Linked DNA regions of Tunturibacter gelidoferens. The protein of the gene in region 1 interacts with the protein of each later gene in a pairwise test. Links are inferred from orthologs where the notes say so. Each region holds a gene or a part of one and is shown on either strand. Other genes may lie near its edges.

Region 1 (6,148 bases):
AGTCCAGTAAGGATCGTCGCCACACCGATGTACAGGATCGTGCACACGACCAGCGTGGCGATAATCCCGATCGGAACGTCCTTCTGAGGATTCCTGCACTCTTCCGCAGCGGTCGACACCGAATCAAACCCAATATAGGTGAAGAAGATGATCGAGCCACCGGTCAACACACCTGACCAGCCGTTCGGCGAGTAAGGGTGATAGAGTGCAGGCTTGATGAAGTGCGCGCCAGCAAAGATGAACAGCAGAATAGCGGCGAGCTTCAGCAGCACCATGATGTTGTTGGTTCGGGCCGACTCCCGAATCCCGCGCACCAACACCACAGTGAGCAACATAACTACCAGAAATGCCGGCCAATCGAAGCCGAAGTGCCATCCTGGGAGATAAAGATCATGTCCCTGCAGGTCCTGCAATCCACCCGGAAGAAACGCGGGCGAGATCCAGCGCAGAGCGGGATGGAAGCCGAACCAGTCGAGCAGATCCACCATATGGGCTGCGAAGCCCACCGAAACAGCCATGTTGCTGCCTGCATACTCCAGGATCAGGTCCCACCCAATGATCCAGGCAACAAGCTCCCCCAACGTCGCATAGGTATAGGTGTAGGCTGACCCCGCAATCGGAATCATCGAAGCCAGCTCCGCGTAGCAAACCCCCGTCAGACCGCAGACAATCGCAACAAGCACCAGGGAAATGGCAAGTGCCGGACCCGCTCCTGGCCGACCCGCCAGCGCCGAGTGATGAATCATATAGTCCAACACGGGTGCACGCAGGATCGAAGTTGTGTCAAACTTCTCGCCTGCGATTGCGGTACCGACAACCGTAAAGATGCCGGAGCCAATCACGGCTCCAATACCCAACGCGGTTAACGAAAGTGGGCCCAGCGTCTTCTTCAACGCGTGCTCAGGCCGCTCCGACTCAGAGATCAGCTTGTCGATCGACTTGGTTGCAAAGATTTGCCTGGCCAGCGCGCTCGCTCCTGCTTACGGATGAATTGGTGCGGGGCGTTTCCGACTACACAATGCGATTTCAGAAGACTTCAATCAGGAGGGAGCCGCAAGGCAAGATCGTCCGCACGGCTCCAACAAGAGATCAGCTATCGCTTGCTTTGACCGCGAGCTGCCTTCTTGACCTTTTGCTTGTTCTCGCCACGGGCGCCAGTGCGGGGACCCTTTGCTGGTGCGGCTTTGCGCGCTGCGCGCTTTACCTTCTTGCGTTCCTGTGTGTCAGTGATGCTTTTGGTGTTTGCCATGTATCTTTGCCAATCTTTCTATAGCTGCGATTTTTCAAACTCTAAAGGCGCTCCAGCTGAGCGAACTTCTCTACCAGCTTCTTTACTCCGTGCTGTTGAAATTGTACTGTAATCTTCGCATCATCCCCATCGCCCTCGCGACGAAAGACAGTTCCTTCGCCATACTTTGGATGCCGGACCCGCGAACCCTGCCTTAGGCCAGTCTTACCGGTCTGCTCTTGAACCTCTAGCTTCGGGCGCGATATCTTTTGTCCTCGCGCGGCGAAGAAGCTGGCGATGTTATCTATTGACTGTCCCGGCATTGCAGTCTTAGAGGAGTGTTCGGCCCGATTGTTCACCCCAGGAAGCCCCGACGGGCGAGCCGAAATCCGCTCACCACTTTGGTCTTCATCTTCATAGCTATAATGCTGCTCCCCCTGTTCGGGACTCGGACGACCAAACCTGTTCCCTTTGGGGTAGGGAGTCGCGTACGCCCCACCGTAGCCCGAACCATAATTCGATCCGGAAAACTGCGGCCGAGCAGGCGGACTTCCCAAATCTTCCACAAGTCGGCTTGGAACCTCTTCCAGAAATCGTGAAGCGATGCTGGATTCCGGCATATCGCTTCCGTATCGCCGTCGATATCTGGCGCGAGTCATGATCAGCGTATCCATCGCTCTAGTCATTCCGACATAGCAAAGGCGGCGCTCTTCCTCGAGTCCTGTTGGATCGGTCAGCGTCCGAGAGTGCGGAAACAAACCCTCTTCCATACCACTCAAAAAAACCAGCGGAAACTCCAGACCCTTGGCTGCATGCAACGTCATAAGGGTTACCCTGGCCTCTTCGCTGTAGCTATCTGCATCGCTGACCAGCGCGGCGTGATCCAGAAATTCGTGCAGCGTCTCACAGCGCTCCTGGGCGTCCTGGGCCGCGTTAGCGAGTTCCTTCAGGTTTTCGATCCGCGAGAATGATTCTGGAGTTGCTTCTTCCTCGAGCGCTCGAATGTATCCACTTCGGTCGTTCAGAAACTTGATCAGCTCCGGCAGCGTCGCTGCATCACCCGGTTTGCGAAACGCCGGCTTTTCGTCCGCCATTATGATCTCGGCTGCCTTGTTCATTGTCGTCTCCGCGGATCTCTTGAGCACCACAGGAGCGAACGGATTGAAACTCGCTGAATCGATTCCGTGTGCAGCATCCGAGTCTGAAGCGTTTTCAGCCGCGATCGTGGACATCTCTTCGCTTGGGCCGAAGTCGAACCCGAAGTTGAAGCTCGTATCGAACGAAGAATCCACGCCCATGTCCTCAGATTCTGGATCACCAAATCCAAACGAAACATCTGCTTCAGCTTCTTCAGCCGCATCGGTGAGCAGGGAAGCGTCATTGTCCTTTGCAACATCCTCAGACAGCTTCTCTGCAAAACCGGGTCCCAACATTGCCCGCGCATCCTCGATCAGCCGTCTAAAACTACTCAAGGCCTGTAATGCGCGCGCAGGTAGCAGCCTATCTTCAATCGCATGGCCAATCGCGTCCCACGTGCTCTTGCCGCTCGACAGAGCCATTCGCTCTAACGTCTCCATCGTTGTTTTGCCAATACCGCGGGGAGGCGAGTTTACCACCCGTCCAAGCGCAACGGAGTCGTGCACGTTCTGCACCAGCTTCAGATAGCTCAGAATGTCCTTCACCTCGGCGCGATCATAAAAACTGAATCCGCCCACCATGTGGTACTGAATCTGGTACCGGCGCAGCGCCTCTTCGACGAGTCGCGACTGGGAGTTAGTTCTGTATAGCACGGCGCATCTCGGCAGATCCGCCTGTCCCCCGGCCTCGCGTAGATACCGCTGGATTCGATCGGCAATAAACAGCGCTTCGTTCTCGCCATCGGGGGCTTCATAGTAGCCGATCAGACTACCACCCTCTCGGGTGGTGAACAGGTTCTTGCCTTTTCGCTGCGTATTCTGCGCTACGACTGCGCCCGCGCCTTCCAAGATTATCTGCGTTGAACGATAGTTCTGCTCGAGCCGGATCGTCTTTGTCCCTGGGAAGTCCTTCTCAAATTCCAGTATGTTTTTAATGTCTGCGCCGCGCCAGCTGTAGATCGACTGGTCCTCATCGCCCACCACGCAGACGTTCGCGTCAGGCCCGGCCAGCAGCTTCATCAACTCATATTGAGGCCGGTTGGTATCCTGATACTCGTCGATCAAAAGATATTTGTATCGTCGGTTGTATCTTTCTCTAGTCTCCCCCGATGACTTCAGCAGGCGGACGGTTTCAAGGAGGAGATCGTCGAAGTCCAGCGCATTCGCTTTAAACAGTTCCTTCCTGTAAATCTCAAAAATATGAGCAATCTTCTCTTCCATTGGATTGGTACTCGCAAGAAAATACTCTTGCGGGTCAATCATGTGGTTCTTCGCCCAGGAGATTCTCCCGAGCGCCACCCGTGGCTTCAGAGACTTGTCATCAATGGCAAGCCGCTTCAATGCCTGCTTCACCACTGCCTGCTGATCGGTCTCATCGTAGATCGCAAAGGTCTTCGTCAGCCCGGCGCCTCCTACACGAAGCGCTTCTATGTCCCGCCGCAACACTCGGACACAAAAGCTATGAAATGTGGCCAGCATCGGTTTAGCCAGACTGCTGTGTCCTAGAATCTTATCGACCCTGTCGGCCATTTCTTTGGCGGCTTTATTCGTAAACGTTACAGCGAGAATTGCATCGGCCGGCACGCCCCGCTCCTGAATCAGATAGGCGATTCGATGCGTGATGACACGCGTTTTGCCAGATCCCGCGCCTGCGAGCAGAAGCACAGGTCCATCTACTGACTGGATTCCCTCCTGCTGTTGCGGATTCATATTCTCCAAAAGTCGACTCAACGCGCACGCTCCAACATCTATTTTAAGCTTCCCGAGGCTCGCTCTCCAGTGGCTCGCTTGAAGCTTTCAAATTCCCATTGCTGTTGTTCATTTGCGAACAGCTTGTCCACTCATGGACAGCGGTTAAATCAAATTAAGACTGGATGGTTAATTCGAAAACCAAAGTGATATTTTTGGGAACTAGTTTCGTCCAACCTGCGTAACTCAACTCACGACGGGCTCCCTGATCCATGGCAGAGAACTTCAGTCGAATCTTGAAGTAATGGAGCGTGGTATGAAACGTCACAATCTCTTGACCGTCGCAGTTGTCGCTAGCTCTCTTCTTGCAGTCCCGGCCATATATGCGGCTCCTACAAGCATCTCATCTCCCGTTCATGCAATGTTCGGCAAAACAAAGACCAACACGATCAAACTCAATCTTCGCAATGATACCGGCACTTCTCTACAGGTTCTGGTAGGGGATAAACCGATGACGCTTGAGCCCGGAAAATTAGTTAACCTCGACGTTCCAGTGGGAACACGCATCGTCGCCAATAGTGCCACACCAAACCACGCGGTAGGGTCGCTCATCGAAGAGGTCATCAAAGATCATAAAGGTGCCACGATCGCAATTCGCTAAGAAGACTTGCGACGAAGACGATATGGCTAGCTGTCTCCGAAGGCCGACCGCCGCTATTAGATCCGGTCGGCCGCAACTTTCTTCCTCCCCTTCCCTTGATTGAGTCAAACGCTCATACACTCGACGTGAAGCGCCTTGATATCCTCAATCGTATGATTCGCAATGTTGCTGTCTTTTGTGCTTCCGTTAATGGTCTTCATCCTGCCTACCGAGCGGACGCCGAGCATCTGGGGCGCGCCCTTGCTACCCGCAATATTGGGATAATTTATGGAGGCGCAAACGTCGGCCTGATGCAGGCCGTTGCTGAGGCCGCCCTAACCGCCGACGGCAAAGTCATAGGAGTTATTCCGGAGGTGCTCGTCGATCTCGAAGTGGCTCATCACGGTATCACCGAACTTCACATCACCAGCACCATGCACACCCGTAAGGCGCTTATTGGAGAAAAGGCCGACGCGTTCATTGCGCTGCCGGGAGGCTTCGGCACCTTCGAGGAACTCTTTGAAGTCCTTGCCTGGCACACCCTCAAGCTCCACGCGAAACCTATCCTCTTGCTCAATACACACGGCTTCTACGAAAAGCTCCTCACCTTTCTTGATCACTGCGTCGCCGAAGGTCTGCTTAAGCAGAAAAACCGACAACTCCTTCTCGTCGCAGATACTGTTGAAGAGGCGCTCACGATGTTGAAGTTAGACGACCGAAGAGCGTCTGCGGGCGGACTAGACTGAGTCTTGACACGCTACGAAACCACGCCATCATTCTCTCGGTCTTTAGCCTGACCTCTCCTACAACTCTTGCTTTGTCATACAACCGTCGCAACGGCACACTCGTCGGAGGTACTCCCAAGAATAAATTCCACTTTCGTGTCCATCGTTCCACTTGAACTTCAGCGCATACTTGCCTACTGGCGTCACCTCCAGCGGTCGTGCCGGAGCCTTGTACATCTTCAGTAACGTATGCTCTTTAGCTTTCGCCTCCCCCGGCAATCTGTTGGTCTTCTCCCTGTCTTCGTGGCATGTCGCGCACGGACACGCGTTCCGCAACCACTCAAAGCTCCATACGCTCCTGTGCCCATCGTTCCACTCGATCTCGACGCCAGTTCCTTCGGTCTTCTTCACCCGCACCTTTTTCGGAGTCACCGCATTTGGCGGCATCTGTGCGTGCTCCAAGTCTTCGAGCCGTGCTCGCTCCGCCCTAACAATACGAATTCCTTCATGACTCATAACGTGTTCTCCGGTTGCTCGCAAAGATCATCGAATAATACATCTTCAATCCCTTCATCCCGGCGCCGTTCTCTAGCCATTTCGCCAGAAGAAATAAGCCGCTATCACGCATCCTGTGATCACAACGATCGTTCGCAGGACATTCGCATTCATTCGCCGAGCGTACTGTGCTCCAACATATCCGCCAATCCCGGCGAATATCATTGAGATCAGA
Region 2 (5,750 bases), 500 kb from region 1 along the record:
ACGATCTGCCGATGGGCGCCTACCAGGTGTCTGGTGAGTACTCGATGCTGCACGCCGCATTTCAGCGCGGATGGCTGGAGCCGGAGCGGACGATGATGGAGTCGTTGCTTTCGATTCGGCGGGCTGGTGCTGACTTTATCGTGACGTATTTCGCGAAGGATGCAGCGAAGGTGCTCGCGTAGCGACCGATTTCGTCAGGCTGAGCAGTGGCTAAGGCGAGTTAATGGGATCTTCGAAGCTGTCGGGAGGAAGTTGAGTGATGATCGCCTCCTCACCGAAACGGGCGCGTAGCTGGGCCAGTGTTGTGTCTTGCTGCATGGGTGGAGCGTAGCGAATGTTGTAGTTCGCGATGGTACTCGCTACTAAGTAGAGCTTAGCCCCTGGAATCACGCGCCAATAGCTCTCGCGGGTCTTCTGCACCCCGTGCGCTCGATCGCGCTCCAACTCTGCCTGCTGATAGCGTGCGGCACGTTCGAGGAAGATGCCCTCCAGCTTTCCATCCTGATCTAGAAACCAGTCGACTAGTTTTCCACGATAGAGAATGCCCGCGGCGAGAGCATCGATCTCGACGTCGAAGTCCTGCTGATTGCGCGGCAGGGAACGTGTGGTGAAGAGCAGCTCCCACTCCGAGACATACGTGAGAAGAAAGTCATCGCAGAAGCGCTTCAACAGCCGGTGCATGCGCTGGTTGGTGCTGTAGTCGCCGTAGCGTGAGACGATCAGGCCTGACGCCCATCCCTCCAGCGCGCAAAAGAGCCACAGCAAAGAGAGGAAGCGGCCCTGCTCAAGAAACGCACGCAGATAAGAATCGGCCAGATGGGCTCTCGCGGTGAGAGGATTCGGCGGGGTAAGTTCGGGGCCAGGAAGAAGTGAACGAAAGACGATGCGATAGGCCTCGGCCTTGGAAGGTCCGATCGATAGATTCGGCAGGTTGCCCAACGGTGTGTGCACTAGCAGGATCCACGAGAGAACAAAGGGCACGATCGTAACGAGCAACGAGAAGACGACCTCTTCGGTGCGGGTGCGCTGGTATCTTCTTGCCGGAATGTAAGCAGAGAAGAAGAGCCGGTAGATGACCCCCGGCGCTAGCAGGTAGCCGATCAGCAGAAATCCCGCGACCAGCGCACTCATAGTCTAGGCGGGCTTGCGGACGATGCGGAAGCGGTGGCCTCGGTCGTCAGTGAAGAGGGCTACCCCGGTTTCAGCCAGATCGCGCCGTACAGCGTCAATCTTCTCGGTGAGGGTGGTCTCCGGGGAAGGAGGCGAATCGGCATCCTCCTCTAAAACGCTGTTGCGAAGTGCGCTTGTCAGCCGGGCTACATTGCTAACCATCGAAACGTTTCTCCCTGATTCGATTATCTAGCCTGTGTCAAGGAGTTTCGCCGAAACTTCGCCTCGCGACACTCCTTCGTTACCTATCGATCGACGTGATACAGGATGCATCATCGTCTTTTCCGATGCGCCTCAACTTCTCTTCGCGAGAATCAGTGTCCTTGGCGTGCTGTCGATGGCTCAACGCTTGAGGGTAAAATTGAAACTGTTTGAGTTCCGAGATCCTATGGAGTGTTCCCTTGGCAGATACGATTTTCGACTTAGTAGTGCTTGGCGGCGGACCCGCCGGATATACCTGCGCAATCCGCGCGTCGCAATATGGCCTGAAGGCCGCGCTGATCGACGCCAATGACCGGCTGGGAGGAACATGCCTGCTCTGGGGATGCATTCCCACCAAATCGATGCTCTTCTCCGCCGAACTCTGGGATCACCTGAAGCATGCCGACCGATACGGCATCGAAGTGACGCCGCCCAAGCTCAACTGGAAGGGCGTCCTGGCGCGCAAAGACGACGTGATCTCGCGTCACGTCAAGGGTCTCGACTTCCTGATGAAGAAGAACAAGATCAATGCCATTAAGGGTTACGGTCGTTTGACGGGCCCCGCGAAGGACGGCGTCCACACCATCGAGGTGAGGACGGCTGATGGCAAAACCGACACCATCAAGGCCAAGAAAGTTGTGCTGGCAACCGGTTCTGACGCTCGTATGCTCCCCGGCTACGAAGCGGACACGACGATTCTGACGAACTACGAAATATTGAAGATCGACGCAGCCCCCAAGTCGTTGGTGGTCGTGGGATCCGGCGCAGTTGGGGTCGAGTTCGCTTCTATCTTCAAAAGCTTCGGAGCGGAGGTGACGATACTCGAAGCGTTGCCCCGCATGGTGCCCGCGGAGGATGAAGACGTCAGCAAGGAGTTGCTGCGCCTCTTCAAGAAACGTGGCGTCGATGTCCACCTGTCAGCGAAGGTCGACAAGTTCGAAAAGAATAAAGATGGCGTGTTGGTTCACTTCACGAAGTCTGACGGAACGGGCGAGACCAAGCAGGCCGAGAAGGTGCTGGTCGCAGTTGGCCGGGCTCCGCGGACCTATGATGTAGGTCTCGACAAGGTGAAGATCACTCCGGACCGTGGCTTCATTGTCACCAACGAATGGATGGAGACGACCGAGCCTGGCATCTACGCAATCGGAGATATCGTCGCCGGGCTGCCTCAGTTGGCCCATGTCGGGAGTATGGCCGGACTCGTCGTTGCGGCAAGAATCGCTGGCAAGTTCGCCAAGCCGGTAAACCGCACCCGTATCCCGGGCTGCACCTACTGCGATCCTCAGATTGCGAGCGTCGGCCTTACAGAGGCGCAGGCAAAGGAGAAAGGCTTCCAGGTCAAGGTCGGCAAGTTTCCGTTCGTCGGCAACTCCAAGGCTACGATCCTCGATGCGCACGATGGCTTCGTCAAGGTCGTCTCGGATGCGAAGCACGGCGAAATTCTCGGCGTCCACATCATCGGCACTACCGCGACAGAGATCATCGCCGAAGCCGTCACTGCAATCGAGCTCGAGGCCACGATTGAAGAGATGATGTTCACCATCCACGCGCATCCGACGGTGGCTGAGGCCCTCCTTGACGGCTTCTCGAGCGTTGAAGGTATGGCCGTCAACGTCTAGCCCGAATCATTGTTGAGACAGCAGCCGGGCGATCTGGCTCGGTTGCTGTCTGATAATCGTCGACGCCAAGAACCGCTCATGTACATCAATCTTCTCAATCTCGGCCGCGTCCCGTATAGCGCAGCGCTCGCTATTCAGCAACAGGTCATCGCGGCGCGAAAGCAGAATTTGATAGGCGACACGCTGCTGATGGTGGAGCACTCTCCCGTATTGACGCTTGGCAGGAACGCACATCGCTCCAACATTCTTGCCAGCAACGAAGAACTGGCTCAGCGCGGAATCGAGCTGTATGAAATCAACCGCGGCGGCGACGTCACATATCACGGCCCGGGCCAGCTGGTCGGGTACCCCATCATCGATCTGCGCGGCGACCTGCCAGGGAAAAAAGGACCTCATCTCGGCCCGGTCGACTACGTTCGTCTGCTCGAAGAGACCTTAATCCGCACCTGCGGCGACTTCGGCGTCATGACGCAGCGTATCTGCAAGCTCACAGGCGTTTGGACGATGGCCGGTGGCAGCATCCGCGAGAAGAAAATTGCGGCGATAGGCGTCCATGTCTCTCAAGGCGTGACGTCCCACGGCTTTGCGCTGAACGTGACCACGGATCTAAGAGATTTTGACTGGATCATCCCTTGCGGCATCGCCGATCGGCAAGTAACAAGCCTCGAAGTGGAGGCTGATCACGACCGCCAGCCAACGATGGAGGCGGCGTTTAACTCGACAGCCCGGAACTTCGGCCGGGTTTTCGAGCGCCAGATGCTCTGGTGCGAATCACTTGACCAGTTGCTCGCGGCACCCATAAAAACCGATAAATCCGTTGCTGCCGCCGATGTTCGCTAACCGCACCGCGCGGCCAACAATCACCTCGCCGCCGTATAATCCCATTTGCGTACGCCCGACAGCGGACCGGGCAGACACAAGGCGGTTCGCCGCTCGTACCTCTAGGCCGCACCTGAAATCAGGGGAGAAGAGATATTCATGCCGACTGACGTAGTTATGCCCCAGATGGGCGAATCCATCACCGAAGGCACCATCACAAAATGGCTTAAGAAACCGGGCGACGCCATTCAGCGGGACGAACCCCTCTTTGAGATCTCCACGGACAAGGTCGATGCGGAGATCCCTTCGCCCGCCGCCGGAACTCTGAAGGAGATCAAAATCTCAGAAGGCACGACGGTCCAGATCAACACTGTCGTCTGCAGCATCGATGAAGCCGGCTCGTCATCGACACCCGCCGCGTCTCCGGCAAAGACTGAAACGGCGGCTAATCCCAAAGCCGACACCGTCACACCCGCTGCGGCCGACGCACCACCCGCGGTTCAGGGGAATCCGCCTGCTGCCTCGAATGGCGCCGCAGGTCCTGGAACCGAAGTTCTAATGCCTCAGATGGGCGAGTCCATCACAGAGGGAACGATTACCAAGTGGCTCAAGAAAGTGGGCGACACAGTCCAGCGCGACGAACCAATTTTCGAGATTTCGACCGACAAGGTTGATGCCGAGATCCCGTCGCCCGTGGCCGGTACACTCTCCGAGATCAAGGTTCAGGAGGGTGCCACCGTTACAATCAACACGGTGGTCGCGGTCATCGGTGGCGCGGCCGGAAAGGCAGCCGCTCCGACTGCATCGGCGCCTGGATCCGCGACAACCACGGCTGCTCCTACGCCCGCCGCACCTTCCGCTTCTGCAGCAGCCGGCGAGCGCGTCCGTTCTTCCCCGCTGGTCCGCAAGATAGCAAAAGACAACAACGTCGATCTCTCGCAGGTTCCTGGCACAGGAGCCTCGGGCCGCATCACGAAGACCGACATCGTCAGCCATCTGGAGCAGGGTCCAAAGCCTGTTGCTGCTGCTTCTGTCGCTCCGGCGGCCTCCGTGTCGGCCTCGGCAGCCGCAAAACCGGCCGCTCCCCAGCCGCAGCCCGGCGAGCTTGTTCCTATGACCAAGATGCGCTCCATCATTGCGCAGCGCATGGTCGAGTCCAAGCGCACCAGCCCGCATGTACACACTGTGTTCAAGGTGGATATGACGCGCATCGTCAAACTCCGCGAGAAGGAGAAGTCAAAGTACGAGCAGCGCAACGGCGTCAAGCTGACATACATGCCCTTCATTACCCGAGCGGCGATCGTCGCGTTGCGTAAGCACCCCATCGTCAACGGCTCAATTGAAGGCGAAGCGATCCGCTACAACAAGAACATCAATATCGGCATCGCCGTCGCCCTCGACTGGGGCCTCATCGTCCCTGTTCTGAAGCAGACTGAAGAGAAAAACTTCCTGGGTATTGCTCGCGGCATCGTTGACGTAGCCGATCGCGCCCGCAACAAGAAGCTCGCTCCCGATGAGATCTCCGGCGGCACCTTCACGCTCACCAACTCCGGCATCTTCGGCGAGCAGTTCGGTACTCCCATCATCAACCAGCCACAGAGCGCGATCCTCGGCATCGGCGGCCTCAATAAGGAAGCCGAAGTCATCACTGATAAGGACGGCAACGACTCCATCGCGATCCGTTCCATCCAGCGCTTCACCCTTGGCTTCGATCACCGCATCGTCGATGGTGCAGATGCCGGCAAATTCATGTCCGACTTCAAGGCATACCTCGAGAACTGGTCCGAAGACATCGGCTAACCGAAACCAGCTTCAAACAAGAACCGCGCGGCAGACTTGACTTAGTCGGCCGCGCTTCTTGTTTTAGTTTTCGTCACAGCAGAGCCTTCGCCCGCAACACCAGCTCAACCGCCTCGTCTGCCGTTGCACCAACCGCCGAAA

Evidence for each region.
Region 2: the proteins of RBB81_RS02860 (region 1) and lpdA interact in binary tests that used the Escherichia coli proteins (3 or more experiments, as listed by UniProt). The link is inferred for Tunturibacter gelidoferens from one-to-one orthologs.

The regions. Positions count from the first base shown.
Region 1 is NZ_CP132938.1:551,052-557,199, reverse strand. The notes cover bases 1,091-4,469. They hold RBB81_RS02860 (ATP-dependent helicase), read right to left. Parts: upstream 4,075-4,469; coding sequence 1,291-4,074; downstream 1,091-1,290. Other genes in these bases: RBB81_RS02855 (hypothetical protein), read left to right, coding at 4,370-4,469. Outside these bases: RBB81_RS02865 (amino acid permease), read right to left, coding at 1-893; more of RBB81_RS02855, read left to right, coding at 4,470-4,714; RBB81_RS02850 (TIGR00730 family Rossman fold protein), read left to right, coding at 4,867-5,439; RBB81_RS02845 (DUF971 domain-containing protein), read right to left, coding at 5,497-5,934; RBB81_RS02840 (sulfite exporter TauE/SafE family protein), read right to left, coding at 6,007-6,148. UniProt on the Escherichia coli protein: A helicase with DNA-dependent ATPase activity. Unwinds DNA duplexes with 3'-5' polarity. Translocates on single-stranded DNA with 3'-5' polarity. Initiates unwinding more efficiently from a nicked substrate than double-stranded DNA.
Region 2 is NZ_CP132938.1:1,046,502-1,052,251, reverse strand. What follows is about bases 800-3,780. They hold lpdA (dihydrolipoyl dehydrogenase), read left to right. Parts: upstream 800-1,571; coding sequence 1,572-2,990; downstream 2,991-3,780. Other genes in these bases: lipB (lipoyl(octanoyl) transferase LipB), read left to right, coding at 3,069-3,780; RBB81_RS04945 (hypothetical protein), read right to left, coding at 1,135-1,332; RBB81_RS04950 (hypothetical protein), read right to left, coding at 800-1,131. Also shown: hemB (porphobilinogen synthase), read left to right, coding at 1-182; more of RBB81_RS04950, read right to left, coding at 211-799; more of lipB, read left to right, coding at 3,781-3,830; RBB81_RS04930 (2-oxo acid dehydrogenase subunit E2), read left to right, coding at 3,969-5,609; purK (5-(carboxyamino)imidazole ribonucleotide synthase), read right to left, coding at 5,683-5,750. UniProt on the Escherichia coli protein: Lipoamide dehydrogenase is a component of the glycine cleavage system as well as of the alpha-ketoacid dehydrogenase complexes.